DNA from 2 places in the Priestia sp. D3YE.R1 genome. Region 1 is predicted to be linked to the other one. Evidence: a T-box and tRNA genes for the amino acid it is inferred to sense, from the RefSeq annotation. Region 1 holds a T-box; the other holds one or more tRNA genes.
What was found. A T-box is a leader RNA that pairs with one kind of tRNA and senses whether it is charged. The one in region 1 lies ahead of trpS (tryptophan--tRNA ligase), so its partner is inferred to be a tRNA-Trp.
Positions count from the first base shown of each region.

Region 2: it has a tRNA-Trp gene. The T-box ahead of trpS (tryptophan--tRNA ligase) is inferred to sense a tRNA for this amino acid. The anticodon was not compared.

Region 1 covers NZ_JBLTHW010000002.1:84,204-100,153, reverse strand. The annotation lists gene madM (malonate transporter subunit MadM) at 1-400, opposite strand, end outside; gene madL (malonate transporter subunit MadL) at 397-810, opposite strand; gene ACOZIR_RS12820 (LysR family transcriptional regulator) at 1,006-1,902, opposite strand; gene spxA (transcriptional regulator SpxA) at 2,105-2,503, opposite strand; gene ACOZIR_RS12810 (amino acid permease) at 2,923-4,326, opposite strand; gene ACOZIR_RS12805 (amino acid permease) at 4,796-6,160, opposite strand; gene ACOZIR_RS12800 (GNAT family N-acetyltransferase) at 6,606-7,181, shown strand; gene ACOZIR_RS12795 (ABC transporter ATP-binding protein) at 7,463-8,380, opposite strand; gene ACOZIR_RS12790 (ABC transporter ATP-binding protein) at 8,382-9,452, opposite strand; gene ACOZIR_RS12785 (ABC transporter permease) at 9,467-10,393, opposite strand; gene ACOZIR_RS12780 (ABC transporter permease) at 10,396-11,331, opposite strand; gene ACOZIR_RS12775 (peptide ABC transporter substrate-binding protein) at 11,429-13,075, opposite strand; T-box leader at 13,742-13,946, shown strand; gene trpS (tryptophan--tRNA ligase) at 14,023-15,012, shown strand; gene ACOZIR_RS12765 (YjbA family protein) at 15,041-15,790, opposite strand.
Region 2 covers NZ_JBLTHW010000003.1:393,769-409,718, reverse strand. The annotation lists gene ACOZIR_RS20420 (DUF3231 family protein) at 1-516, shown strand, start outside; gene ACOZIR_RS20415 (hypothetical protein) at 580-873, shown strand; gene ACOZIR_RS20410 (FUSC family protein) at 899-3,076, opposite strand; gene ACOZIR_RS20405 (hypothetical protein) at 3,265-4,080, opposite strand; gene ACOZIR_RS20400 (VanW family protein) at 4,260-5,198, shown strand; gene ACOZIR_RS20395 (YjcZ family sporulation protein) at 5,272-5,394, opposite strand; gene ACOZIR_RS20390 (GNAT family N-acetyltransferase) at 5,583-6,095, opposite strand; gene ACOZIR_RS20385 (hypothetical protein) at 6,175-6,402, opposite strand; gene ACOZIR_RS20380 (Na+/H+ antiporter NhaC family protein) at 7,099-8,499, opposite strand; tRNA gene ACOZIR_RS20375 (tRNA-Gly) at 8,715-8,786, opposite strand; tRNA gene ACOZIR_RS20370 (tRNA-Leu) at 8,806-8,887, opposite strand; tRNA gene ACOZIR_RS20365 (tRNA-Trp) at 8,914-8,987, opposite strand; gene ACOZIR_RS20360 (phospholipase D-like domain-containing protein) at 9,220-10,614, opposite strand; gene ACOZIR_RS20355 (hypothetical protein) at 10,744-10,878, opposite strand; gene ACOZIR_RS20350 (hypothetical protein) at 11,135-11,404, opposite strand; gene ACOZIR_RS20345 (GerAB/ArcD/ProY family transporter) at 11,917-13,026, shown strand; gene ACOZIR_RS20340 (hypothetical protein) at 13,019-13,366, shown strand; gene ACOZIR_RS20335 (FAD-dependent oxidoreductase) at 13,393-14,727, opposite strand; gene ACOZIR_RS20330 (YrvL family regulatory protein) at 14,969-15,406, opposite strand; gene ACOZIR_RS20325 (DNA topoisomerase III) at 15,490-15,950, opposite strand, start outside.

The sequences.
Region 1 (15,950 bases):
CTCTATATCCAAAACAAAGAGCAATAATTACACCTATTACAAAGGAATAGAAAACCCCAAAAAACAAGGCCGTAATCCCGCTGATTCCCGTTTTTTTTACTTCGCTAAAATTGGCGCCGAACGCAGTAGCAATAATGGCAAAATCTCGCAGCATCCCCCCGCCCATTAAACCAATTCCTGAAAATAACTGTATATCAGAAATTCCTTTCTCTCCTCCTGTGTTCACTCCACCGATATAAGCAAGAATTAATCCAAACATAATAGCAATAGCAGATCCGTGAACTCTTCCTTTTGTTAATTTATCTGATAAAAAATAAGCAATATACATGACAATCCCAATAATAGCAAATGCCGTAATCAGCCCGTTATTTTCTAATCCTTCTTTGATCATATTCATCATTTTATCTGCTCCTTAGGTAAAATAGAAAGCTCTATTTCTTGTTCCTTCACCTTCGCTTTCTCTCCTATTCTGCTGATAAATGGTATGGATAAAAAGCCTACTACGACTACTAGCACCCCTGCAAGAATTGCCATGCCTCCACCATCAAGAGCAGCTACAACATTTTGCTGTGCAGACATTGCTACCACGATAGGAATATAAATACCTCCCCAAAAAGCAATGCCTTCTTCGGATTTTACTTGAAGCTTATTTTTCTTCTTTAAATAATCCACCGCTAGTACAAGAAGAAGCATGGACACCCCTACTCCTCCAACGTTGGCTTCTACTCCCATCAGCCCTCCTAATGCGTCCCCTACAATTACTCCTATCAACATGCAAATAGACAGCAGCGCTACACCGAAGATTATCATATTACTTCCTCCCCAACCCATTATTGAAAGCGTTTACTTTATAGTTTAAAAATAGTGTAAAGGAAAAAAGTTGAATAACCTATGCATTTTTAGTTATATACTTATATCAAAAACGACATAATGCAGTTTTTCTCTACCGTTTATTTTAGATTTATTCGAAAAAGAAATAAAAATCATGACATTTAGTCATGATCCTTATATGTATTCATGAGGCATACCGGAAGGTAAATGTTTAAAGTAATCAATCACAAACTGCCGGAAGGTTTGTTGTAAATCCGTCACGTAGCCTCCATTGTTCCAAGCTAAAAAGATAGTACGTTCAAATGTTTCCTCTTCAATTTTCAACAGTTTTACATCTTTTCCTGTAGAACCTCCCCACGTCACTTCAGGAATAAAACCGATTCCTTGCTTCGCTCTAATCAAACCTCTCACTGTTGCTGGATCATCGCTTTCAAACGTAATTTGAGGTACAAAATTCTGTTCCTTACAAATCACATCCGTTATTTTTCTTAATTCTTTCCCTTTCTTTAGCACAATGAATTTCTCATTTTTAAGTTCATTTAACTTTACACGTGATTGCTTGGCTAAATGGTGATCATGAGGGACTGCAAGCAAAATCGATTCACGAAGCAAAGGAGTATGTTGGATCTGACGGGTTGTTAATGGAAAAGCTGAAATACATAAATCAAAATCAGGCTGTGAATAGCTATTAGTCAAATGCTGCATCAGCCGAAAACGCACCTGAGGATATTGCTCACGAAACCTGCTTAATAGCTCTGGAAGTAAATGTGAACTAGCTAATACAACAAGACGAATTTCTTCACATGGATCGCTCGACATATCCTTTAGCTCGTGTTTTGCGTCTTCTAATGTTTTTAAAGCACGTTCTACTTTGGCACAGAACGCTTTACCATACCGATTTAATTTAATGTATTTACCGTTTCGATCAAACAAACGAATGCCTAGCTCTTTTTCCAACTGTGAAATCGTTTTGCTGAGCGCAGGCTGAGATACGTATAGCTCTTCAGCCGCTTTGCTGATATGTTCTAGTCTAGCAACTACTTGGAAATATTTTAGCTGTAAAAGCTCCAATCCGTTCACCACCACTTTTATATGTTTAATTACTCTCTTTCTTTATTAATTACATATATACTTCATTTTCCCTGCTATTTCGACAAAAAATAAGCAGCAGAGGCCATTTGGCTCCCTGCTGCTTATTTCTTTATATACCAACTTCAAGCAAACGTTACTTGGTTGGTTTCTTATTTAAATCTTAAACAGACAAATATAAAAATTAACCATTCACAAGTCTTTGAGCTTCGCGAAGTTGGAAAGTACGCACTTTACGTGGTAAGAAACGACGGATCTCGTCTTCATTATAACCAACTTGTAGACGTTTTTCATCAATGATAATCGGACGGCGCAATAAGCCAGGATTTTGCTGAATTAATTCATACAAATCTTGTAAAGGCATAGCGTCTACCTGAACGTCTAGTTTTTGGAAAGTTTTCGAACGTGTTGAAATGATTTCATCTGTTCCATCTTCTGTCATACGTAAAATTTCTTTAATCTCATCGATTGATAACGGCTCTGAAAAGATATTACGCTCTGTATATCCAATATCATTTTCCTCTAACCAAGCTTTCGCTTTACGACAAGATGTACAACTTGGTGATGTATATAATGTAACCATTTACTCCTTCACTCCTTCTATCATAATCGGTCATAACATTCAAAACATGAACTGTAAATCATGTTGTTTTATACAAACTTCAACGAGTGTAAATATTTAATGACTGATAATGAAAATCGATACTACTTTATAATTACTTTTAAAAAATAATATCTATTTGCATTATACTATAAACTTCATCGGAATGATATACTTTTTAAAGTGAACTAGTACATTAGTTCGTTCCTTCACTGTCATTATTTTCATTACCGATTTTCTTCATTATTTATTTACCACACTACTATTACGAATAAACCTGTAGATTAGTTTCATTTTTTTTATTATTTTTTTCTTTCACAAATTCCTCGAACTTTTCAGTCACTAAAAAAGCCTTGCAGAAGAAATGACTTTTCTGCAAAGCTTTTGAGATAATCTCTTATTTATTTAATAGCTGATGCGCTTTTTCCTCGTCTCATTAAGATAGGATACAGTAAAAGCCCGATGACAAATAAGCCAATACCTAGGAAAAATGTTTTTAAATCAGCTGTCCCTGTCTTAATCACCCATAGCGAATAAATAAGTGCTAACGAAGCAATAATTCCGTCTTTTACTCGCGATCCTTTAATAATATCGTACGTCTCACCTGTCACAATAAGCTTTAATTGATAAACTGTCGTCACAAAATAAGGAACTAAATAAGCGAGAGTAGCTACAACGATAGCGAAATTATAGGCTTGCGAAACTGTGCCTGAAATAGTCGCAAACAAAAACAACTGTGTTAAGCCATTTGTTAATGTTAGTGAGCGGGCTGGACTATTGTTCTGATTCGTTTTAGCAAACCACTGTGGAAACAACCCTGATTTTGCTGCTTGATAAGGAACTTCTGCACTCACAACAATCCATCCAACAGTAGAACCTAATAAAGATATAAGTGCTAAAATGGCCATTACATAAGCACCTTTATGTCCAATAACCATTTCTAACGTATCTACCAAAGGCTTTTGAGACTGCTGAAGCTGAGCTGTCGAAAGAATCCCCATAGCGAGAAGCGTAATTCCCACATAGATAACCATTGAGATTAATAATCCAAGCAGCGTTGCTTTCTTTACTACTTTTTGTGATTTTGCACGATTAGATAACAGTACAGCTGATTCAATTCCGATAAACGCCCACAGCGTAGCAATGGCTGCTCCATTGACCTGACTTCCTAATCCTACATTTATACCCTTTGAATTAACAAATTCTGTACTGACCAGGTTGGATGCGCTAAATAGCGATAGCGCCACAACAATAAATAAACCGAATCCAATAATTTTAGCTGCCGTTGTGATAAAGTTAATATTACCGGCGCTATTGATATCTCTCTGCAAAATAGCTTGAATCCCCCATAGTACAACAGAACATACTAAAAACGTAATAAATTTTCCAGCTTCTAATTGAAAATCTCCGACTGAAAATAAAATATCTTTACTCTCCATTACTGGAAAGAACGTTGTTAAGTACCCTGCAAACGATATGATGACAGATGCTGTTGCAGCCCAGTTTGCTGCCCAATAACCCCAAGCCATGCTATACCCAGCTACTTTACCTGCTTTAGGCGATGAAAAAAGATTCGCTGCATAACTTTGAGGCCCTCCTTTTAATTCAGGCTTTCTCATGACTAAGTTCCCGAACACAAGAGCAATCATGAATACGCCAAGACCTGTTGCAACCCAAGCAAGTGTTGAACCAATTGGACTTGATACGTTTGCTAAATTAGAAGGAAGCATAAATACTCCTCCGCCTACCATATTACCAACTACAAAGGCTGTTAAAAACCAAAGACCCCATTTTTTATCTTTCATTTGCCGTTTCTCCTTTTGCTTTCTAAAAGCTTAAACTTTTGACATAGAAAGCTCGATGCTAATCTATTAAAACATAGAAATTATTTGTTTCTTCATTTATTTCTTCATTTGTTTAACAATATAATATATTAGCACACTAAAGCGAAAAGAGAAATAATAAATCTTTCATTTTCTTTTGGAAAAAAATGAGACTTAAACATAACTAAATCACTTCAACCTAAAGACAAACAAATTGGGTAAATGAGCTAGTATGGATCACTTGTTCCACCGCTGTTGATTTTCGTGCAAGACTTTGCTTCCTGCAGGAGTTTTCGCCTTGCTCTCCAATCAACCGCTAGACGCGGCTACATACATGAAATCTACGTTCACCCTACCAATAAAAAAATCCGAACGAGTTGGATTCTTAATCAAGAATTCAACTCGTTCGGATTTCCCTTCAACGAAACTACTTTTATCCGGACCTCATTTTTTATCTTTTATGAAAACCTTTTGAATAGTAGACAACAACCAATAAAACAAACCATATCGGACCTACAATAAGGGCTATTCTTGTATCTGAGGAAAACCCCATCACCACTACTACTCCCGCTAAGAAAGCAAGAGCGAGATACGACGTATACGGGAAAAACGGAAGCTTATATTTTAAATCACTTACTTGCTGATCGCTTAATCCTCTGCGGAAGCGAATTTGAGAAAGTAAAATAATGCCCCATGTCCAAATCGCTCCAATAGTAGCAATACTTGTAACCCACGTAAACACCTTATCAGGAACAACATAGTTTAAGCCAACTCCGAGTAGCAGTACAACAGCTGAAGCAATAACTGCTGCACCAGGCACGCCGCCTTTTGTTAAGTTGGCATAGCGTTTTGGTGCTTCCCCGTGCTGAGCTAAATTAAATAACATACGGCCTGTACTAAAAATTCCACTGTTACAAGAAGATAAAGCCGCTGTTAACACTACAAAGTTTATAATCCCTGCTGCAGCGGGAATTCCAGCTTTATCAAATGTTAAAACAAATGGGCTTCCTTGTGTTCCGATCTCTGGCCAAGGATAAATAGACATAATAACAAACAAAGCTCCGATGTAAAAAATCAAAATTCTCCACAGAACATTATCAATGGCTTTTGTTAATGTCTTTTCCGGATTTTTCACCTCTCCTGCTGTTACCCCAATCATTTCAATACCAAGGTAAGCAAACATAACCATTTGAAGTGATAAAAGAACGCCTTTCATGCCATTCGGGAAGAAGCCCCCGTGATTCCATAAATTACTGATTCCTGTTGCAATACCGCCATTTCCAATTCCAAAGATAATCATGCCTAGTCCAAGCACAATCATAAGGATAATCGTTACTACTTTAATAAGAGAAAACCAAAACTCTAGTTCACCATATGCTTTTACAGCTAAAAAGTTAACGCCTGTCATGATAACAAGTGCTGCAAGTGCCCATATCCACTGGGGCACACCCGGGAACCAAAACTCCATATATACTCCAACAGCTGTAATTTCAGCCATACATGTAATAATCCACATAAACCAGTAGTTCCAGCCTGTTAAATAACCAGCGAGTGGCCCTAAATAATCGTTAGCATACTTACTAAAAGAACCGGCTACTGGATTTTGTACTGCCATTTCACCTAGCGCTCTCATAATAAAAAACATAATAAGACCACTGATTCCATACATGATAAGAATACCAGGACCTGCTAACCGAATAGCAGATGCAGAACCTAAAAACAGTCCAACTCCGATAGCTGCACCTAAAGACATTAAACTAATATGTCTTTCCTCAAGTCCACGGCTTAATTCTTTTTCTTGCGTGTTCTCTTGCATAATTCTCTCTCCTAACATGTCCGTTTCATTTAATAGCGGCTACTTGTATAGTATTAATTTATTTTTCAGTCAAATAATTCTAGGCAGTGTATGTACTAAAAATCTGATATTGCAAGTTCCACACCTGCACCTTTACCGCTATCACATCTATAAAATACAATATTAAAAAAACTTCACTTTGTTCATTTTATCAAAAATCACAAAAAATGCGATAGTTTTTTGTGATTTTCACAAATAAACTTACGATCAAAACATAATAAAAACCATTTTTTACATTATATGTTCTTATTTCACCATAATTTTCTTACTATTAAGAATAATCAATCGATTATTCTTCTATATTTTCAATTATAGATGCTTACTTTTCCCTAAAAGGGGTAAAGATAAGGTAACTGTTTAAACACTATTATGAACATCACCATGAAAAGATCAGTAGGAGGGTGCTATGAATTGGTATGAAAAACTAAGTCAATATTTTCCCATTGAAGAAATGAAATCAAAGAAGCATATCGAAACGCTTTTACAAGAACGCAGCGATATTTATCATAAAAATGAAGGACCTCATCACGTATTAATGTACGTGGAAACAGACCAATTTATCTTTATTGATTACCTCTTTGTTTCAAAAGACGCTAGAGGTCAAGGGCTTGGCGGTAAATTAATTGATGAGTTAAAACAGCATAACAAACCAATTATCTTAGAAGTAGAGCCTGTAGACTATAAAGATTCAGACTCAGCCAAACGACTGCATTTTTATAAACGTGCAGACTTTAAGCATGCTCAAACAATCGGCTATAACCGCCGCTCATTAGCTACAAATGAAATTAACCAGATGGAAATCCTATACTGGTCTCCTACCTCTGAAACAGAGGAAAGCATCTTAAATAAAATGAAAAAAACGTACGAGCTAATTCATACGTACAAAGACAAAGAAATATATGGTGCGTCTTATCAGCCGGCAGATCAAGTGTTAAAAATTGATAAAAATCGTAAAGACGGCGATATCTTAGCAGATTTATAAAAAGAAGGTAGACATGCGTCTACCTCCTTTTTATATTTTTGAATTATTATTCAAACCAAAACATTATTAAACACTTATATTCCTTTAGTTATAAGATTTACATATAGATATTTTGTCTTAAATATAAAATTCTGAAAATTTTCAATAGTATTTTCTAATCCTGTATTGTATAATACCTGTAAAGCGCTAATGTTACTTGTTCTTACATGTTTTTCTCAATTTAAAGTTTAGCGTTCTTTGATAACTAAATAAAAAACGACCTCGTTGTGAGATCGTTTTTGTTATGTTGTATATGCGGCAAACTCTGCTTGAGAACAAGACACGTAGTGACCTGGAGATACTTCTCTAAGCTCTGGTTCTTCACCGTTATAGTCATGGATACCTGGATCATAAATTTTGCGCTGACGCGTTTTTTCACTGTCAGGATCGGGAAGCGGAATAGCGGAAAGCAACGCTTTTGTATATGGATGAACAGGGTTTCGATAAAGCTCATCACTTGGTGCAAGCTCTACAATCTTACCTCTGTACATAACGCCGATGCGGTCACTAATGTATTTTACCATTGACAAATCATGGGCGATAAATAAATATGTTAGTCCACGTTCACGCTGTAACTTCTTCATTAAGTTAACAACTTGAGCTTGTATAGATACGTCCAAAGCTGAGATTGGTTCATCTGCGATGATAAAATCAGGTTCTACTGCCAGTGCTCTTGCGATACCGATACGCTGACGCTGGCCGCCACTAAACTCATGTGGATAGCGGTTTGCATGTTCTTTGTTAAGTCCCACGGTTTCAAGAAGCTCGTGAACCTTTGCCATACGCTCTTTTTTCGTCTTAGCTAAACCGTGAATGTCAATGCCTTCTGCTATGATATCTGCTACGGTCATACGAGGGTTAAGTGACGCATATGGATCTTGGAAAATCATTTGCATTTTACGATTGAATTTTTTAAGCTCTGAGCGAGATTTGCGACCATGTACATTTTCGCCATTAAATAGCACCTCACCGCTAGTAGCATCATATAAACGAATAATCGTTCTGCCTGTCGTTGACTTTCCGCAACCGGATTCACCTACAAGACCTAACGTCTCTCCCCGGAAGATGTCAAACGTCAGACCATCAACTGCTTTAATTGTTCCTTTACTTGTGAAAAAATGCTGCTTTAAGCCTTTAATCTCTAATAATTTATCTGTCATGTTATTCACCATCCTTCGCTACGAGTACAGGTGTACTGTATACATTATCAACTTTACGCATGCGACGCTGAACTGAAGCAGGCGGCTCTACTTTTGGTGCATCGGGATGTAACAGCCATGTTTTTGCATAGTGCGTATCAGATATTTTGAACATTGGAGGTTCTTGCTCAAAATCAATTTTCATTGCGTATGGATTTCGCGCTGCAAATGCATCTCCCTTTGGAGGATTCGTTAAATCTGGCGGCGTTCCAGGAATAGCAGCCAGCTCTTCTTCTGCCTCGTTATCTAAGCTTGGCATAGAAGCTAGCAGTCCCCACGTGTACGGATGTTTGGGATCATAAAATACTTCATCCACTGTGCCCGTTTCAACAATTTGACCAGCGTACATAACGGCTACTCGATCTGCTACATTTGCTACTACACCAAGATCATGGGTAATAAAGATAATAGATGTATCCGTTTTTTTCTGAATGTCTTTCATCAACTCTAAAATTTGAGCTTGAATGGTTACATCAAGCGCGGTTGTTGGTTCATCAGCGATCAGTAATTTCGGATTAGAAGCAAGAGCCATCGCAATGACAACACGCTGTCTCATCCCGCCGCTGAATTCATGCGGATATTGATTCACACGCTGTTCTGGAAAAGGAATGCCTACAAGCGTTAGTAGCTCGACTGCACGTTTTTTCGCTTCCGCTTTAGATACTTTAGAATGCTTGATTACGACTTCACCAATTTGAGCTCCAACTTTCATCGTCGGATTTAAAGAAGTCATTGGATCTTGGAAGATCATACCGATATCTTTGCCGCGAATAGCTTCCATTTCTTTATCCGTTTTCTTTGCTAAATCAATGCCGTCAAACAGCATTTCACCGCTTTTAATTCGGCCAGGAGGCATCGGAATAAGGCGCATGATCGTTTGTGAAGTTACACTTTTACCAGATCCTGACTCACCAACAATTGCTAGCGTTTCACCTTTATTTAAGTGGAAGTTAACGCCGCGAACAGCTTGAACTTCTCCGCCATATGTTTTAAATGATACAGCTAAATTTTTTACTTCTAATAAACGTGACATATGAGTTCACTTCCTTACTTACGTAGTTTTGGATCTAACGCATCTCGTAATCCATCACCAATTACGTTGAACGCTAAGATTGTTAAACAGATAAACAAACCTGGGAAAAATAAGCGCCAAGGATAGTATTCCAAAGCAGGTAAGCCTTCTGAAGCCATTGTTCCCCAGCTTGCAAGCGGTGCCGGAACGCCTAGTCCCAAGTAGCTTAAAAATGCTTCTGTAAAGATTGCTGAAGGAATCGTTAGTGTCATTGTTACTAAAATTGGACCTGTTGCATTAGGAATAAGATGTTTAAATAAAATACGCTTTGTTGTTGCTCCTAAAGTTTGTGAAGCCATTACGTACTCTTGGTTTTTCAACTGCAATACTTGTCCACGTACAATACGGGCCATGTTAATCCAGCCAGTAATGGTCATTGCCAAAATCATCGTGCCTAACCCTTGGCCAAGCATAACCATCAAAATAATAACAAGTAAAAGGTAAGGAACACCATATAAGATATCCGCAACACGCATCATTGTTTCATCCGTACGGCCGCCACGGTATCCAGAGATGCTTCCCCAAACTACGCCGATGAATAAATCAATTAAAGCTGCTGCTAACCCGATAAATAATGAAATACGAGCGCCTTCCCACGTACGGGCAAACACATCGCGCCCTAATTCATCTGTGCCGAACCAGTGCTCAGAAGATGGTGCCTGATTAGCATTCAATAAATCATTCGTTGCATAATCATATTTCACCATCAATGGACCAAATATAGCCATAAAAACAAGGAGAACCATTAGTACTACACCAAACATAGCAAGCTTATTTTTGCGAAAACGAATAAAAACATCTTGCCAGAACGAAAGACTCGGTTTTTCAATCTTTTCTGCTTGAGCATGGTCAATCCCTGCTGTTTCAAACATTTCTTTAGGAATTTTCGGAAGTTGCTGCATAGTTACTCTCCTTTCTTAGCACCTGTAAGTTTAATTCGAGGGTCAATAAAGCCGTATGCAATATCTACAAGCAAAATACACACAAGTAGTAAAATACTGTAGAACACCGTTACGCCCATAATTGTTGTATAATCTCGGTTTGAGATACTGAGTACAAAATGTGAACCTAATCCCGGGATACCAAATATTTTTTCAATAACAAAGCTACCCGTTAAAATCCCTGCTACTAAAGGTCCCATATAGGATACGACTGGAAGCATCGCATTTCGCATCGCGTGCTTAACTGTAATAACGCCTCTGCTTAAACCTTTTGCTTTTGCCGTACGAATATAGTCGTTGCTTAGCACTTCAAGCATACTTGAACGAGTTAATCGTGCGATGAACGCCATAGGAGTTGAAGCAAGCGCGAGAGCCGGTAACACTGTGTGTGCCCATGATTCCCAGCGTGCAACCGGAAAAATTTGCAGTTTCATAGCCAGAACGTATTGTAATACCGCTGCCATGATAAAACTCGGTACTGAAATTCCTAGAACCGCAATAACCATCGCCGTGTAATCTTGCCACTTATTGTGTTTTAAAGCAGCAATAACACCTAGTAGTACACCAATAGCAATCGCTATTAAAATAGCTTCCATCCCTAGCATGAATGAAACAGGGAATCCACCGTTGATCAAATCGTTTACCGTTTGGCCTTTATATTTGAAAGATGGACCAAAATCCCATTTTAAAATTGATGTTAAATAATCAAAGTATTGATGGTACCAAGGCTGGTCTAAACCGTAATACTGATTTAGATTTTTTTGAATTTCAGGGGGAAGCTGCTTTTCTGATGTGAATGGACCTCCTGGAACAGCACGCATTAAGAAAAAAGTCGCTGTTACGATCAGCCATAATGATAGAAACATATAAATAAGTCGTTTTCCTATATATTTGAACACCCTGACACACCTCCATATTTTTACAAAATCCGCGCACAAGAAAGAAAAGTATATGGAGCACCAGGCCCCATATACCCTTTGTCATAATTGATGTTACTTACTCAAAATGAGCCCACTTAATCTGAATGTCTCCAAGGCCAGACATCACAACATCTTTCAGCTGCTTGTCTTGTACCCAAGCATTTGTGTAGAAATAGATTGGTGCCACTGGCATTTCATCCATGAAGATACCTTCTGCTTTTTTCAACATTGCCTGACGTTTCTTAGGATCAGTTTCTTTTTGAGAGTCAATTAATAACTTTTTATATTCTGGATTTTCCCAGTTTGTATCATTGTTTCCGCCTTTTTTGTCACGGAATAACTCTAGGAAGTTGATTGGATCGTTAAAGTCTCCTAACCAGCCCATACGCCCAACTTGATAATCTCCTTGGTGTAATTTTTCAATGTAAACAGCCCACTCAGAGTTGTCTAACTGTACTTTAATACCAAGGTTTTTCTTCCACATATCTTGAACAGCTTGTGCAATCTTTGCATGTTTTTCATCCGTGTTGTATGAAACCTTAATTGCTGGTAGTTCTGAAGCATCTTTAAGGCCCATTTCTTTCAAGCCTTTTTCTAAATATTCTTTTGCTTTTTTCACATCATTGTCTTTGAAGTAGCCTTTTTTGTTATCTTCAAACATTGTTGGTGGTACAGCTGCCATCGCTGGAACTGAACCGTCTTTTGTAATTTGTTCCGTAATACCTTTACGATCAATTGCATAAGCTAATGCTTTACGAATGTTCACATTGTCTAAAGGTTTTTGTTCTGTATTAAACTTGTACCAGTAAGTACCTGCAATCTCTTGAATGTTTAATGAACCGTCTTTCTTTAATTCAGGAAGTGCATCAGCTGGTAATTGACCAGTAGGCATACCCGCCCAGTCCAATTCACCGTTTTTGAACATTGAAAGTTCAGTGTTGTTATCATTGATCATGTACATTTCAACTTTTTTAAGTTTTACAGCATCTTTATCCCAATAGTTTTCATTAGGAACTAACTCGATTTTGTCATTGTGTTTCCAAGTTTTTAATTTGAAAGGACCGTTTGACGTATAGTTGTCACCTGCATTTGTGTACCATTTTTCATTTGATTCAGCAATTTTTGTATTCACTGGGAAGTACGTATAGAAAGCTGTTAATTCTAAGAAATATGGCGTTGGGTTTTCTAATGTTACTTCAAGCGTTTTATCATCTGTTGCTTTAACGGCAACATCATCTAATGAACCTTTCCCTTCATTAGCAGCTTGTGCATTTTTAACATAGTATAATTGATATGCATATTGTGATTCGTTTTTAGGATCTAACGCCCACTTCCATGCATATTCGAAATCTTTTGCTGTTACAGGGTCACCGTTTGACCATTTTGCATCGTCACGAATCGTAAACGTATATTTAGTTTGATCATCGCTGATCTTCACATCTTTCGCCATTGCATTTTCAGGTTTTCCATCTTTACCGATGCGAGTTAAACCTTCAAATGTTTGTAGTAATACGTTTGATGATGTTGAATCATTAGCTAAGCCTGGATTCAGTGAAAAAGGCTCAGTTTTAATATTTACGCGAAGCTCTTGCTCTTTTTTCTTATCGCCGCCATCACTGCTAGCATTTTCACTGCCACCAGATTCTTTGTTAAATCCACATGCAGCTAAAAACAAGCTCATGACAAGCAGCAAACTGAAAAGAATCGACAATCTTTTCTTCATTGCGTGTTACCCCCTATTAAATTTTGTTTGTGTAGCAACCATATTTTTTTGATATTCACTAATTTCTTAATCCTCTTTCAATACAAAATAATCAGTTATTTTTTCATATAGTAGAGTGTTAAAGAACTCACTGCAAAATTATTCTTCTACCCTATGAAACTGTCATCAATTGTTTACATGCTGTAAATCCAATGTATGCGCTTAATATGTAGAAGACTCATTCATTACAAAATTCGCTAATTGAAACAAAACATTGGCTATTTTGTTTTTTCTGAAAAATTAAGAAATTGTAATACCTTTGTAAAAAATATGTTTGTTACGCCTATTATAAATATTTTAAAAATTTATTGCAATACTATTATTTAATGGTATTTTTTTATCATGAGGGAAAAAACCTTATCTTATAAGGATTGTGCCTACTTGTCAGACGTCTAAAATCTTTTTTGTAGTATAGGTATTATAATGGTATTACAAAGCCATTAGAAATACTAAATAAAAGATTTTTACCAAATCCTCTGCCAAATTTTCATTAAGAAATGCTTTAATTAAAAGGTTCTTGTCTTTTTTTGTCGCTGAAAAATTCCAGTAAATTGTCTTATAAAACTTTTTAGCGATAAGATGTTTAAATTCCTGCTTTTTCGCGTTATAATAACGAATAACTATATAATTAAAGCTGTGAAAAAGAGTAGTATGCAGAATTTTCATTTTTAGAGAGTTTGTGGCTGGTGAGAACAAACATTGAAACCTGCAGAATGGACTTTGGAGCTTTCAAGTGCAAAGCTTGAACGTTGACCTCAACGTTACATGAATAAAGATAGTTCACAATAATGTGTGCTAATTAGGGTGGCAACGCGGTCCATTCGCCCCTAGCTTATGCTAGGAGCGGATGGGCCTTTTTATGTTGTATCCGTAAACTAGCATCATATATGTGCAGATGAAAGGAAGATTTGATGAAAACAATTTTTTCAGGTATTCAACCAAGCGGTACAATCACTTTAGGTAACTACATTGGAGCGATGAAGCAATTTGTGGAACTTCAACATGACTATAACTGTCATTTTTGTATTGTAGATCAGCATGCAATTACAGCGCCTCAAGACCGTTTAGCACTTCGTAAAAACATTCGCAGCCTTGCTGCTCTGTATGTAGCAGTAGGAATTGATCCAGCAAAATCAACTTTATTTATTCAATCAGAAGTGCCTGCCCACACGGAAGCAGGATGGATGTTACAGTGCGTAGCGTATATCGGTGAACTTGAGCGTATGACTCAGTTTAAAGATAAGTCCGCTGGAAAAGAAGCAGTATCAGCAGGATTATTAACTTATCCTCCACTAATGGCCGCTGATATTCTTTTATACAACACCGATTTGGTTCCTGTTGGTGAAGATCAAAAGCAGCATTTAGAATTAACGCGTGACTTAGCTGAGCGCTTTAACAAAAAATACAATGATATATTCACTATTCCTGAAGTACGTATTCCAAAAGTAGGCGCACGCGTCATGTCCCTTCAAGATCCTACGAAAAAAATGAGCAAGTCTGATCCAAACCAAAAAGCTTTTATTACGCTCTTGGATGACGCTAAAACAATTGAAAAGAAAATCAAAAGTGCCGTAACGGATTCAGAAGGTATTGTTCGCTACGATAAAGAAAATAAGCCAGGTATTTCAAACTTATTAAGTATTTATTCAATCCTAGCCAATAAATCGATCGAAGACATTGAAGCAATGTATGAAGGCAAAGGTTATGGTGACTTTAAAGCTGACACAGCTAAAGTAGTAGCTGAAGCACTCGCTCCAATTCAAGAAAGATATTATGAATTAGTTGATTCTAGCGAGCTAGATGATATTTTAGATCAAGGTGCTGATAAAGCAAATGCAACGGCGAATAAAATGCTTCGCAAAATGCGAAACGCAATGGGAATTGGCCGTAAACGTTAAAAAAAACGACTGCTATGCAGTCGTTTTTTTAATTAACTTTTGGCTCTTGTTCAATTTCCCAAAGTTTTTCAAAGAAAGGTTGTCCTTTTACTAAGCGCTCGCATAATAATTTATGTTTCGGTGACCACCCTGACTTCGTTTCATCGTATAGCTGATTCCATACATCTTGAAACGGCATCTCTTGAATGTCTTCGTATTTCGTTGGATTCCACTCTGTGTACCAGTAGCGGATTTGAGCTGTATTTTTTGTTGTATGTAGCTGATCAAGTGCCATAAATAACAGCTGTTTTAGCTGACGTTCTTTACGTGTTAATCCTCTCATCGTTTCAGGAGACGGCGAAAGAATATGATGCTCTTTTTTATTTAGCTCGTCTTCACTGAACTTATATTCTAGCTCTTCTTGATCCGCAATCATTTCATAGACCAACTGTTCTTGTCTTGGAATTAAGCGGCTTTTTCGAATCGGAATATGATATCCCATCGTATCAATTGCTAAAATATTCGTTCCGTCTGTAACAATAAAACAATATTCAACCTGCGTGCGTTCATGATTTTTCCGAATGTATGCTTTCTGATAGACATCTTGTAGTAGTTGTTGAGGTAGCTCGGAAAGATCATTTTCAATGTAATGAAATAAAAGCGGATTTACTTTTAATAACGGTGCTTGATCGAGCAGTTCTACACAATCATCTTTTCTCCACTCATGGAAATGACACACATTATAACCGTTTTCTTCGCCTTCAAACCAATTAACCCATACATCATGAAGATATAGCATAATTTACCCCTCACTTACTATCTGTTTGTTATCCATCAGTATAGGCAGAGAAAGGAATTTTTATTCCAAATGATGTTATTTTTCTAAAAATTAATTATGAAAAGCCTTCGTTCTTGTTTATTATTCAAATGCCATTATTTCAAAGCTAGGACATACCGAG
Region 2 (15,950 bases), on a different contig from region 1:
AACTCTTCTACAGATGATACGCCTCCTCGCCCACATATCGGTGAGACTATGGGGTGTTGGCTGTATTTCACTGCTTTAGCGGAAGAAATACCTGCTTTAGAAACTTGCCTTAATACAACAACTAACAGTGAACTGCTTAAGCTTGTTCAAGACTCAAAAAACCTGGCTGAATCTCAGATTGATACACTCAAAAAATTAATGATTAAAGAAGGAATTCCCCTTCCTGAAATACCGGCTACCAAACCGAAATCTGATCCTAACAGTATTCCATTAGGAGCAAAAGCCACGGATTCTGAAATCGCTAACTTAATATCTGTAAAAATTGCCTCTAATATCGTCATGTGCAGCACGAATATGGGACAATCTATTAGAACCGATATTGGATTAATGTGGTTGAAATTCCACACTGAAAAAGTCATATTAGGATCAAAAGTGAAAATTCTAATGCAGCAAAAAGGATGGCTCAAAATTCCTCCTTATTATTATCCACCTGGAGCCCCTCATAACTCTAATTGAAGTGTTCTTAGGTAAGCAGCATAAATAATCTTACATCCAACACATTTAACGAGGTGCTTGAACATGGATTTCCCTACAATTCATACAAATTTTTGGGACGCAGTCATTGGTGTTCCTGTCGTATTAATCGTGACGCAGCTGATCAAATGGCTTTTTCATCCTAAAAAGCAGTATGTTCCGACTATTGCTTTAGCTGTCGGCGTGCTGTTTTCAGTATTTATCAGTCACCCTCATCATATTATTGCCGGATTGTTTATGGGATATTTTTATGGATACGCCGCAATTGGCAGCTATGCCGGTCTTAAAACAACGTGGAGAACAATTAGAAAAGATACGTCCCCTTATTCATCAGATTAAAAACCAGCGACATATTCGCTGGTTTTTAGTTTTCATTACTTATTTCTTCTGCTCCTAGCTCTTTGGCTAAGTGAACAACCGATTGATTGATTTTCCATACGTAATAAATGTTATGCAGCAGCTGCAGATGCTGTAAGTTTCTTGATTGAACGGACGTATCAAAATAATCTAAAGATTGTTCAATTTTTTGTCTGACATCTTCAAGCGTATATACATACGTTCCTCTTTCTCCTCGCAGCGCTTTTTCAAGCTGAGAAAAATTGCTTGCCACTTTCTCTTCCACTTCCTTGACTACACCATGAAATTCTGCTTCCTTATAAAAAGCTTCGTTTCTAGTAGAAGATGCCACCAAATGCTTGGCGTAATAATTAATAGCGGTAAAGACGGTCAAAAATTGCTGAAGGCGTGAACGGCCAACGAAACCTTTGATAATAGGATCTGAGTCAACATGAAGCTGTTTTAGCTTTTTTTCTAATTCCATTCCTTTATCAGCTAAATTGGCAAACGCATACTGATTCGTAAAACGATGCAAATAAGTGTGAACAAATTCTTTTAAAGCCGCTACGTATTCTACTGACGTGTCGGTTATTTTATCTCTTGTTCTTTTAGGAAACACAAGAGCAGATACGGCTAAGCCAATTCCAACTCCTACGACTGTGTCTAATACGCGAGCCAGCAATAAACTCTCTGAAATTCCCCCAAGAAGCATGTCATACATAAAGGCCAGCATCATTGTAATCCAAAAGCTCATAAACGAGTACGTAATGGGAAAGAAATAAAAAGCCATAAACACGCAGATAAAAAGCAGCGTTATTTCAAGTATTCCCGGTGAGACAAAGCTTGCGACAACAAAGCCCACAGCTGCTCCTAAAAGCGTGCCTACACTTCGCTGTACAGCTTTTACAAACGTACTTCCTATCGTTTCTGTACCAAGAAGCACTAAATAGCCTGCTAAGAGCGCCCAATATTGGTGCGATGGAGACAGAAAAGAGCCAAATATTAAGGTCGCAACAGCAGTGATGACCGCTTGAATAGACTTTTTCGTAGACGGTTTTAATCCTGTTTCTTCTTCTTTACTCTCATCGTCTTCTTTTTCTTCCGCTTCTTTTTGAGGCTGTTTTTCTTGCTTCACAATTGCTTGCTGCAGCTCATAGGCTTCATCAATCACGTGATTTGATATCGTTTCGATACGGCGGATTAAGTAAAGCCAGTCTTTATACCTTTTGTCTTGAGGTTCGAGTTCACTTAATTTTTGGCGCAGCTCTTGCAGATGCTGAGCTGCATCTGCTAGTGAATGAGTAGAATTTCCATTTAACACCTCTGCTTCGCGAATCGATTCCACTAGCTTTAACAGCAGCTGCTGAATATCAAAATGATTAAATGCCTTTAATTCACTGAGTTTTCGAATTGCCGGGGAATATGTCTGAAGCAGCATAACTATATCAAATACATAAAGGCGCATTTGTTCAGCTGTGACGCCAGGCCATATGTCGTGAGGATCTGTATTGCCAAGCTCTTCTGATGCCACACGGGCATACTCCGCTAGTTTTTTAATATTGCGGTTGTATTGTTTAATTTGAGCAGGTTCAATTTGTTTCTTTTGAATTAACTCAATAATTAAATCAAGCACCAAATTCACTTGAATATGAAACGATTTCATTGAAGATCTCAGCACGTTGGCAGGTCGGTCTTTAAAGATGACAAAATTATAGATAAATGCACAGCAGGCTCCTACTATAACGCCAGCTAACAGCCACGGCAGCTGAGAAAATGTAACGTGTAAAATAGAAGCAAAATAAAACGACATAAATGCTACCATCGACAGAGAGAAATAGCGAATACCAAATTTCTGTAAATAAAAAGACAAAAACACTAGCAGAACGAGAAAAACATTTTCTGCTTGTCCATATTGTGATAGAAACGAGCCAATGCCGAGAGAAACGGCGCTAGAAAGTGCTACTAAGCCTGTGGTCACTTTTTTTGCTTTTGTTGTTTCATCATTCACAACCAATATACCCATCAGGCCGATTACGCCCGATAAAATAGCAGCGGTAATTTGTGAGCTTCCCGCTGCTTTTAATACGATCAGCATAATAACGACCGCTGTAATTACGCTGATCGTAGCTTTAGAAGCCGTTTTGAGCCTTTTTCGTCCAGGATCTGCAGCGACTAAGCGGCTAAACCAATATGAGAAAATAAACACCCTCTCCTTTCGTGCTGTAGAGTTCTTTGCAGAAAGAGTAATATTATTACTTATACCCTTTTTTATTCTTTTCTATCGTATGTAAGCACGTTTTTCCACTATAACATTGCGAACGGCTAGAGAGCTAAACAAATGCTTAAAAACACATCTGTTTTCTGTCAGATGTGTTTTTAAGAAATAATCGGTCATTACAATGTAAGAGAAGAAATTTCCCATCCGTTTGTTAATGGATTTCTTTTTAAAGTAAAAACCATCGTTGTCTTTTGTGCCCCTTTATCTTCGTAATAAATAAGACAATCTACGGCGATTTTCTCTTTTGTTTTATACTTTTTTGCATGAAATAAGTCCGTTTTATAATAAATAGTGGAGATACTATGCAGTTTTGCCCATAGCTTATGCTCTTGCTTTACGCGCAAAACCGGCTGCATTAAGGCATCGTCATCTTGCTTTAATCCGGTTAAAAACATATTGACGACTTCTGCCGGCTCAGCTTTTAATGCATATTCATCAAGCTTTCCTCCTGCTTTTAATACCATTAACTGATGACCTGGATCCACATTTTGAGACTTGTGAGTCGTACTCCCCGCAAAATGAATGCAAAAATGACCGGGGAACCCATTGTCGAGCGCGCCGGCTCCGTGAGGCATTCCATTCATGGAAGCTGCAAGCATTTGGCCTTTAAACGGAATAAGAACAGCTCTTCGGTTCCAGCTCCATTTTCCATTATATAAGTGCTTCATTACTTTCGTATCTTGACGTGTAAGCGGCTGAACATCTGCGTGGTGCGAGCCTGCTCTTCGCTGCACATAAAAGTAAAAACCGGTTTCTACATCGATCACTTTAAATTTTTTCCCCTTCGGCAGTAAGCTTTCTACACGTTTCCACTTTAATACTTTTCCTGTGTCACTTACTGGAAAGTACGTAAGGTTTTCTTCTGCTTTCATCTTTTGGGGATGCACAAAAAAACTAATAAGCATAAAGACTAAAATCATTAATTTTGTCATTGTCTACCCTCGTTACCTTGTAGTTTCTCTATGTAATATGCGAAAGTACACATACAATTATAAATAGAAATTTTTACACGCTCGGCTCATGGAAAATAATACAAAAAAAGAGCTTGTGAATCCTATACATTAAACGGTTCATTTTATTCATACTAACAGGTGAAAGCGAGGTATATGATATGAATTTCACTTGGATGGTTGGACTTTTAATGCTCATTCAACCTCTTTCTACACAAGACCACCTATCTATTACTCATGACGGTAAACCAATTGAACGGATTGAACGGGACAAAGTGGCAGTACCTCTTCTTCCTGTACCTATGGTTGATCATGATCGATACAATCTTCTTCTAAAAGAATTGGATAAAAAAACATATAGAGAGCCCCTAAATGCCCGCATTGATAAAAGCGGACAAATTGTTCCTGAGCAAGCGGGTGTCAAACTATATCATAAAGATTTTGCGGAGAAATTTTATACTTATTTTTTTAACGGCGGTACGTCAACACTAGAAATCCCGACGCTTCCTGTTCCGCCTCGCGTGGATAAGGAGCTGCTTGCAACAATTCGCATTAAGCAAATCGGTCATTATCATACGGTATTTAATCCTCATAATAAAAATCGTTCTCACAATATTTCTCTCGCGGCTGAATCACTAGACAGCAGCGTCATATTTCCTGGGGAAGTTTTCTCTTTTAATCAAACCGTTGGAAAAAGAACGGCATCAAAAGGGTATATGCGTGCGCCAATCATTGTAAAAGGAGAGTATTCTGAAGGAGTTGGAGGAGGAATTTGCCAAGTTTCTTCTACCTTATTTAACGCCGTCGATAACGCTGGTGTCACAATTACGCAGCGCTACTCACACAGCCGCAGTGTTTCCTACGTACCTCCTGGGCGAGACGCTACCGTCAGCTGGTATGGACCTGACTTTCATTTTAAAAATACGTACAGTGATCCTTTGTTGATTCGAGCGCAGGTACACGGGGGAGTCGTAAGCGTGGCCGTTTACTCTACTGATGCGATTGAATATAAGCCTCGCCGCGTGCCTTGGGCTTCTATTGATCAATTGCCGAAAGAGAAAAAAATTGAATCGCATGTTGATACTGAGCCTGCTGATTAATCATCTCTTCCAGCTTTTTATAACGAACACAAAAAAGCCTAAAGGGTATCCTTTAGGCTATTCAGTGATATAATTAGCAGCCGTAGTAGCCACCGTAACCACCGCTATAACAACTACATCCGATAATTACTAATAGAATAAATAATACAACTAATAAAGCGAAACCAGAACCAAATCCACATCCAGCATTAGACATATAAGCACTCCCTTTCAACGTGATTTTCTGTTGCTAAAACAAAGAAGGTTCAAACATGGGGTGTTTCTCATGGATAGCTTATTGTATGTCTGCCTAGACGTTTTGGTTTGCTTTTTTGCTCATTTTTTAAAAATTGGGCTTGTTTTCGTCTTTACAACTCGGAAAATGCAATTTCGTAAAAGTAAAGCTCATTTCCACTCTTCCTTTAAAACCGCGTAATAATATTCATCCCACCATCCTTTTTCAGTTGGAATACATTTTTTAAAATACCCTTCTCTTCTCATCCCGATCTTTTCCATAACACGATAAGAAGACGTATTCTCAGGTTGACAAGTAGCAATAATCCGATGGAGGTTCATTGTATTAAAGGCGTAGTCCACGATTGCTTTTGCCGCTTCTGACGCATATCCTTTCTGATGATAGAGAGAATTAAATACCCAGCCAATTTCATAAGTATGGTCCCCAAAATAGTTGAAAAAGACGATATGACCAATTAGGATTTTTTCGTTTTTTAATACAACTGGAAAATTTTTAATATTTTCTTCCATATTTTCATTTACAAATTTCTTCGCATCATCCTTACTAAAAACACCTTCTGGTATGTACTTCATGACATGAACATCAGATGTATATGCGTAGACATCTTGCCAATCTTCATAGTTAAATTTGCGTATTAGTAATCTGTTAGTCTCAATATTCATGTCGATCTCCCCTATCTCAAAGCTATCTTTCTATACGTTTGTTTCGATAGTAAAGAGATAAACACCTCTTTGCACCAAGTTACTGTTGTTTTTGTTGCCGCTTCTTTAAAAGAAGATAAAGGGACTCTGCGAAAAAGAAAAATAAAAGAGAAAAAAGGACAAATAATTCGGCCACTTCCATTACACGAAACGGGCTTAATGCATTGTATAGTGCCTGCAGTACGTTCGTTCCTTGAAAAAGATCAATTCCTACAGAAAGAGCGATCACAGATCCAAATAGCAGCAGGCTAACTCCAATAATTTTCATTCCTTTCACTCCTCACCTAATCGTTACTTACCTCATAGGTTCGTCATTTTCATTTACCGTCATGCAAAAGATGATTTGTTAAAAATTACATAATTATACGGTTTTTGGTCAAATTAATAAAAAATACAGTAAGGGTGCTTTCATTTATGCCTTCGTTCTTTAAAAATCAAAAATCTACAAATAATCTTCGCTCTCAGGCAAATCAAACAAGCAGTGAACAAGCAGAGTCTTCTTTTAAGAATTTGCTTTCTGAGAACCTTACCTTTATTAATAGGTACAGCTACTTTATTTAAAATTAAATCGCCTTCACGTCTAGCGTATCCTTTAGGTATCATTGTGTTATTTTTGTCGATTACAATCGCTAGTAATTTTCAAGAACACCTTTATGAAGGGCTGCACGTAGCGAGATTTCTTTTACATATGCCGCTATTTTCTATCGTACCTATACTGCTTCTGATTATCGCCTTTTTGAAAAAATAGGAAGAAGCAGCACAGATAGTATATCTCTAATAAATAGAAAAAATAGCGTTAAAATTATCGAGGTGATGTTCGTGTATATATGGTTTTATGATCATTTTGTTAATACCATCTTATTTCCGCTTACTTGTATCATGCTAGTGTGCCTATCACTAGGGCTGTATGCATACGTTAAGCTAAAAAAAATGAAAAGTGAAGAATAGATAGCTACTCCCTCATTTAAAACAAGAAAGATACAACAAGATAGAAAGCAACTGTTATTCCCGCTGCAATTAAAGCTGGCTTTAATTTATATTTGGCATATTCAATAACAGATAAATCTAATATTTTGGCGATGGTATTCGTATCGTCGCTCAAAGGTGAAGAAAATGCTCCAAAGGAACCGCTTGCAAACACCGCACCGATAATTAATGGCAAAGAAAGATCTGCAGAACTTGCAAGCGATACGCCAAGCGGCATTAAAATTCCCCACGTTCCCCAAGCAGATCCGATAAAGTAAGAAATAGCAGCTCCAAAGATAAACATAAAAGGAGTGACAAACATTTGAGGAATCCACTTAGAATGTGCCGTCACAAAATTTGAAAAACCTAAGTCTTCTGTAACAGCGGATAATCCCCATACTACCGATAACAGCAGAATAACGGACATTAAGTCATTACCTCCTGTGATAAAACCATTAAGCAAATTCTGTAATGTAAAGCGCTGAAACAAGAAAAAAATGAGGGTAATTAACGTAGTGATAATTAAAGCTACTACCATCGCTTCTAACACGTCTGCTTTAATAAATGCTTCAAAAAAGCTGTGGCTCTTATGATGTCCACTCCACCATGTTAAAAGTAAGGTAAGTGAAATCACAACAAGTAAAGGTACTAACAAATTCCAAGGCTTAGAAGGCAAATCCTTCGACACGCAAGGATGACAATCATGCCAATCTTTTTCGTCTTCTTCCTCGAGCTTCATAGGAGCGGTAGATGTTGAATGATGAAAAAAGCTGAAATAAATCCCTACTAAAATAATCACAATCGAAAAGAAATTATAAGGAATGCTTTGAATGAATAAAGAATAAGCGTCTTGTTTTATGCCTTGATGATCAATTGCCATTTGAATGATTGATACCATATATCCTACAAATGCCGTTGCCACGGGAATTAAGACGATAACAGGGGTAGCAGTTGTTTCAATAACAAACCCTAGCTCTGCTGTCGTCATTTTCACTTTTTTCAGCAGCGCTCTCATGATGGGCGCAATCGTCACAAAACGAAATGTGGGAGCACTAAATGTTCCAATAGTTGAAACATAGGTTAAAATAAGTGCTTTTTTTCTTGTATCAATTCTTTCTGCAGCTGTTTCCACAAAACCTTTAACTCCTCCAGCAATCTTAATCATTCCGATAAGCCCTGAAAACGCGTATAAAAAGACGACGATTTCTATATTACTTTTATTTCTAAGAGCTTGTACAACGTAGTGAAGTAGCTTTTCAACACCTCCGACAATCGAATGATCAATCAAATAAGCACCTACTAATAAGCCTAAAAACAACCCTGGCAACACTTGTTTGGTGAAAATAGCTATTGGAATAACAATTAAAAACGGTATAATTGAAAACCAACTAGATTCCATAGGACTCTCCCCTATCTTAAAAACCATATTAGATGTCTTCACGTATCGTTCATTAGCTTTTAATGTAACCCCAATAATATGTGTATATTCATGAAAACAATGCGTATAAACAGCACTGCTTTAATAAACTATTTCTGATTAAAAACAGCATCGTAAAAATCTTTATTTCTACAACAAAAAAAGCAGTTTGCACATGCAAACTGCTTTTGAAAATAAGCGGAAGACGAGGTTCGAACTCGCGACCCCCACCTTGGCAAGGTGGTGTTCTACCACTGAACTACTTCCGCGCATATATGAAACTAAAGATGCGGGTGAAGGGACTTGAACCCCCACGTCATAAGACACTAGATCCTAAGTCTAGCGCGTCTGCCAATTCCGCCACACCCGCGTGTGAATTAAAAGATAACTCTAAAATGGCAGGGGCAGTAGGAATCGAACCCACACTGACGGTTTTGGAGACCGTAGTTCTACCTTTAAACTATGCCCCTAGAAATGATTTCTTCAAAAGAACCTCGTTTCGTTTATTGACGACGCTATATTATAATAAAACATATATGGAATTTCGTCAATAGGTCTTTTTATGAATCACGACTAGTACTAGCCATTTCAAAAAACTGTGAGGCATATCACAGCTTTTTACACTCCCCTCCTCCAGTTGCAGTAGCTTTTAATCTCTACCATTGATTTTCAGTAAAAGCCTTTTTTAGGCACAGTGCGGAACTATACAAAATGTCTCCAAAATCGCGTGAAGACTGAAAGGATATGTAGGAGTGCAGATTTCATAGGAGGCACGTTTTTTTGAGAATCCGTATTAAAATCCACAGGTTCTCCCTCATTTCCCACAAGCGTACTGTGAGAAATCTTAGTTTCAATAGCTCCTGTTAGCTCGGATGCAAATTCTTCACTATCTATCATAACCATGGATTCAGTATTTAAAAATACTGAACGTGAATCTAAGTTAAAAGAACCAACTGCACTTAAACGCTGATCATAAACAACAGATTTCCCGTGAATTGAATAAGGCTTTTGATATTCATAAAGCTTTGAACCAGCTTTTATAACGCAATTCTTCACTCCCAAGTATGCAGAAAAAGCCATAGCATTTGGAGTGGATGTAATCGAATTAGTTAAAATAATTCTTTGCACTTTAGATTTTACTGACTTATCTATATACTGTTCCATCTCTTTTGTTGGTACAATATAAGGACTTTGAACGACAATGGATTTTTCAGCTTGCTGGGAAAGCTTAATAAACGTTCTCCATATAAAAGGGCTTTTATTCATTCGTTGAATAGGATTTGTAATAAAAGAAACCTTTCTTGTAGGCATCGTTGATTCTCTCCATACAATATAAGGATGGACAAAAGGTTCATTTGCTTTTTTGGCCTCTTCGTATTGATCTATTAACAATTTCTTTCCTGAAAGGCCACGAAATTGTTTAGTTTTCTTGAGCTTCGGAAAAGCTTTTCGGGTATACGGGTGGTTCCATAATTTCTCTACATACTTCTCCATGGAGACAATAACACTATTACTTTCTTGCTTTGTGTTATAAATCAGCACATCGCGGTCATAGACAAAATTTTTATCTGGTTGACTGGCCAAGTATTTATCTCCAATATTTCGTCCTCCACTAATACCTAATTGACCATCGACTACTATTATTTTATCGTGAAGACGGTTATGCCATGTCCAAGGTTTAAACATAGCAAAGGGTTCATAGTACTTTAATTCAATATTATGATGGGAAGCTAGAGCATAAAGAACATTTTTTCTCTTGCCTTTTAATCCGTGAGAGATCCCGTCTAACAGCACTCGAATACGTATACCTCGATCTGCAGCTTCGAATAAAGCGCCCATAAGTAAATCTGAAGAACGCCCTTTACCAATGGAAAAATATGCAATATCGATTGTGTGCCTCGCTTCTTGAATCATCTGCATCCGAACAAGCCCTGAAAAATAACCGTTTTCCAAAAGCATAACGCGGTCTGTGGATTCTTTCTTTCCATAAAAATTCTCAGTATTCATTACTTTTAAGTCTTTTCCCTTGTGCGAAGGGACATAAAACAGTACCACTGCAGTTACAAATACATATATGAAGTACAATACGACAATCATTATTAGTATATTTATTAGCATATTTCCTGTCACAATCCCTTTCCATTCTTATCGTTCTGTTTTTATTAGGATTCTTACTTTTTTAACTTCTATACCTTTTAAAATAAGAATGGAATGATGGATTATTTGTTACACCACTGTTGATTTCCGTGCAAAATTCCGCTTTCCGCAGGCGGCCGTTGAGCCTCCTCTTCGCATACGCTCCTGCGGGGTCTCACCTCTTCCGCTTTTTCTGCAGGAGTCTTCGCCTTGCCCTCCAAACAACAGCTAGAAGCACCTACATACATGAAATCTACGTTCATCCTACCAATAAAAAATCCGAACGAAGATTCTATGAGAAATTATTTCTGCAGAATCATACTCCCTATCTGTAATTTTTTTAAATAATTCTGGCATGTAATGAATTACTGGAAAATGAGCGTAAATACTTCTTACGCAAAAAAAAGCAGAAGTTCATTATCTTCTGCTTTTGCAATTTATACCCTATTGTGAACCTGCTCTAAGTAAAACAGCGGCTCTTTTATTGATTAAGGTCGTTTTCCATATCTTTTATATCTTGCTGAAATTCGTTTAAACGCTGACGCTGGGTTTCAGAAGCATTTTCAAGCGCGTTCTCAATTTGCTGAGAGGCTTCATTTACTTCACCTATCGCTTGCTTCGCTTCATGTCCATACGATGCATCATTTTTAGCTTCATTTGCCTGTTCATATGCATCTACTGCTTCTTTATGCCCCTGCTGTGCTGCTTGAAACGATTGTTGTTTATCTTTATTATATGGGAATTTTTTCATCATAGTGCTCCTTTCCATTTGTTCACTCTTTAGTGTGGCATTTTTCTACTTATTCATACGACGCTTCAATAAGTTAAAGCTAAGTGACTACTCCTCATAACAAATCACTCAATCATTTAAGGGCTCTATAAAATATCTTCTATCTCCTGAAATACTTTCTATATTTTACAGAAATGTATAATCACTTTCTTTAGCGGACATCATACGAATAGCTTATCTGAACGAAAAATGTATTGGGGTTGACTGCATGCACTTGTTTCTTTCCTTTTTGATCATTTGTGCAGGGATTATACGGATGGAAATGAAAAGATTACCTCAACACTCTCATAAAAAGGAACGGAACATTTTTATGGTGTTCATGACAATCAGTATCATAATCGCTCTTGCAAAAATCTTTCGGCTGCCTCTACCGAACCCTTCTGATTGGGTAGAAGTAATGTTTCAACCTTTAAGTCACTTATTATTCCGTTGGATCACTTAATTCGTGTATATGGCAAAAGGATGTGCTCATTTTGCTTAATGAAATCAATATTTCAGCTGCACAGTTTCGCAAATTAGTAACTTTATATAGCATCGGAAGCACAATTATTGTTGTACCTGCCGCTATTACAGCTGATGCTCATCAAGATGCCTGGATTGCAGCACTCTTCGGCGTAGCATCAGGAATTGGCTTAGTTTTGCTTTTTACCTCACTAGGAAAAATGTTTCCCACGCTTACGCTGATGGAAATGAACGAAAAAATTTTAGGCAAACTATTTGGAAAGATTGTTTCTGCTGTTTTTGTGTTATCTAATTTATTTATCAGCAGTCAAGTTCTTTACTATGTAGGAAATTTTCTTACCACTCAAATCCTTCCCTACACGCCGCTCACAGCCATCCACATTGCATTTATGGGTGTCGTCATCGTAGGAGTGCGTCTAGGAATAGAAGTGATTGCACGAAGTGCCGAGATTTTATTCCCTTGGTTTGTCGGATTGTTTGGACTTCTTATTTTGTCTATGATTCCGCAAATTAAAATAGAGTATATTCAGCCTGTGTTGGAAATACATCCAAAAGCTTTTATTCGTGCTGTTTTAACGTTTTTAAGCATGAGTTCTTTGACTTATACTATCCTGCTTATGATTTTCCCTTCACACACACCAGACACGAAAAAGGCAACTCAATCTTTTTATGCAGGTAATATAGCCGGTGGACTAGTGATGGTGACGTTAATCTTACTCGGGATTTTAGTACTTGGTCCTTATTACTCCCAAATCACCATGTTTCCAAGCTATGAATTAGGAAGAAGAATTGATGTAGGAAACTTTCTTCAAGGAATTGAAGTAGTCATTGCTATTTTGTGGTTCATTACTCTCTTTTTTAAGCTTTGCATTTACTTTTACGCTACTCTTTTGGGGTTTGCCAATGTATTTCATATAAAGGACTACAAGCTATTTTCTTTTCCAGTCGCACTCATCATGATTACACTTTCCCTTATTGTGTATCCAAGCGTTTCTTATCAAAAGGATTGGGATACAAAAACGTGGATTCCCTACAGCTTACTTGTAGGCATCCTATATCCACTTTTCCTTTTAATTGCAGGGTTTATTCAAAACAAAAAGCGGCGTTCTAGCAATGGATAAAAAGCCAAAAACCTTTCATAAAAAATGCTCCTTCAGTATAAGTAATTATTTTTCAGGAAAATATAACACTAATTATTTTCATGCTTCCATCGCTGGACTGTGTCAAATTTTCAACATTGCTGAAACCCGCTTTTTAACGTTACCGATGGGATTAATCGTTGCGACTTTTTCCATTATTGTGTACCCAAGCATTACTTATCAAAAAACATGGTTAGCCGAAACGTGGATTCCTTATAGTTTTTTGATAGGAGCTTTATATCCTTTTATTCTTCTTATCATAGGATGGATCCGCTTTAAACCTGCTAAAATAAAAATCAAAAAGATAATAAAATCCACATAAAAAAAAGCAGGTAGTCACCTGCTTTTTTATGCTTTAAGCGCTTGAAGCCCTGCTTGGTTTAAGAAATGCCAAGGCTTATTAAAGTGGGGTTGAAAGAAAAAGTCCATAAAGCCAAGCTCATCGATGGTCATTTCTTGCTGTACGCATACAGACAATGTATTGATTGCTTGAGTGGCATCAATTTTAGAAATAACCTGCGCTCCTACAATTCGTCTTGTTTCTTCTTCGTATACTACTTTTAACGTGATATTTTCGTACGTTGGCATGAATTCTGGTCGGTTATTTTCAGAGATTGTGATACTTTTCACATTCATATCAAAAAGAGAAGCCGCTGTTTCAGTTATGCCGGTAGACGCAACATTGTAATCATAAATATGCAACCCTGATGTCCCTTGTGTTCCCATATACTTAATCGTCGGCTTAACAAGGTTTTGAGCTACTAATGTTCCCATTCTAACCGCATTTGTAGCAAGCGGAATATAGGTATGTTTCTTAATCGGATTGTAGTAAATCGCACAGCTATCTCCGGCAGCAAATATATCTTTTTTGCTTGTTTGCATATATTCATCAACCACAATTGCGCCGTTTGGAAGCATGTCGACCTGTCCTTTTACTAAGTCTGTGTTTGGACGGAAGCCAACACACAAAATCACAAGATCCGCTTCGTATTCACCTTCAGTTGTCACTACTTTTTCAACACGTCCATCGCTGCCTGCAAATTTAGTAACCGCTTGGTTTAATGCTAATGTAACTCCGCGATTTTCAAACTCAGTTTCCATTAGGTTCGTAAATTCTGGATCAAGATATTTATTTAAAATGCGATCCGCACTATCAATAAACGTGACTTCTTTTCCATACACTTCGAAGGCTTCTACTAATTCTGCACCGATATAACCAGCACCAATTACGGCGATTTTTTTTGCTTGTTTTGCTTTTTCAATAATGTGATTGGCATGCTGATAATTTTTACAAAGCACAACATTATTTAGATCGATGCCTTCAAGGTTTGGAATAATCGGCCATGATCCAGTTGTCATTACTAATTTATCAAATGTATCTTCAAATTCTTCGTTTGTTTCTAAGTTTCGCACTGCTATTTTTTTGTCTTCTGTATCAATATTCGTCACTTCATGTTTCATTTTCATATTTACACCCATCTCCTGCAATTCAGACGGTGAAGAGTAAAATAAGCCATTTGCATCTTTTACGATCCCGCCTACATAGAGCGCAATTCCACAAGACAAAAATGAAACATTATCATTTCGCTCATAAACTGTAATTTTAGCTTCTGGATAAAGTTCTGCCATATTTTTTACTGCTGCTGTTCCTGCATGTGTACACCCTACTACTGCAATTTTCATAGATGATATCCCCCTTAGGATTATAGAAAATATGATATTGTGAAGTTATTCACATATATTGTGAAATGTTTCACATATCTTTTACAATTCTTATTATACAAACATGTTTGTCCTTTTTCAAGAGATATGTGAAAAAAATCACATACTTTTTTAAAAAAATATGTTACAGAGTTCTTTAAATAGCGTTGAAGCTTGATATGATGCGCTTTTTTTGTTGATGCGTTGCTGATGAAAAACTTCATCAGCTTTTTTTTTCACGTAGAAACTCACTATCCAATGCACTCTCCATACAAAAGAATAAGACGGATAAAAGAGTCACCGCTAAAATAGATACAGTGATTCCGCTCACAAGCAAGTCTGCTATATAAACTGATAGAAAAGTAAAAAAGATATCCACAAAAGCTGCAGATGTTATAAATAGTACTCTGTTCATCCTAGCATTCTTCATTAAAAAAATAAGTGCCTTTGAAAAAAGCTCTGTGACAGAGCCAAACACAAAAATAAAAAATAGAAATAAACATATAGCCCAGTAAGAGTCATATTCCACTCCCATCACTTTAAGGAAGCCTATAAAACCAAAAAAGTAGCTTCCCATTAAGATAGCTAAAATGATTAGCACCATCGTTCCTGCTATAAAGAACGCAATTAAACGATCCATTCCCTTGCTTTTTCTTTTCATTGTTCCACGCCACCTTGCTTACTCATCTCTTAATCCATACTATACCAAAAAAGTGCGATACCATGGTATCGCACTTTTCTACGTTACTTATCTTTTTTATCTTGAAGAGCTTGTTTTAAAGCATCCCCCAAGCTTGAACCAAATGCTCCGTCATCGTTGTATTTGTTAAGAAGCTTTCGTTCTTCTCGCTTTGAAATCTTTTTCTTTTTGTCCTCAGCTTTTTCCACTACTTGACATGAACGGCATTGGAAGTACGTCCCTGCTTTTCCTGAGTGAATTTCCATTCGTTTATGACATTGCGGACAGCGTCGGTTCGATAGTTTAGGGTCTTTTGCGCGTCTATAGCTGCACTCAAGGCTTGAACAAACGAGCACTCTGCCTTGCTTTGTTTTCTTTTCTTTTAAGAACGAACCGCATTCTGGACATTTAGAGCCCGTTAAATTATGGGGTTTGTACGTTTGATTACTTGTTTTTACTTGTTTAACCAGCTTTTCCGTTTGCTCACGAATATTTGTTAGAAACTCTTTTGCATTTCCTTTTCCTT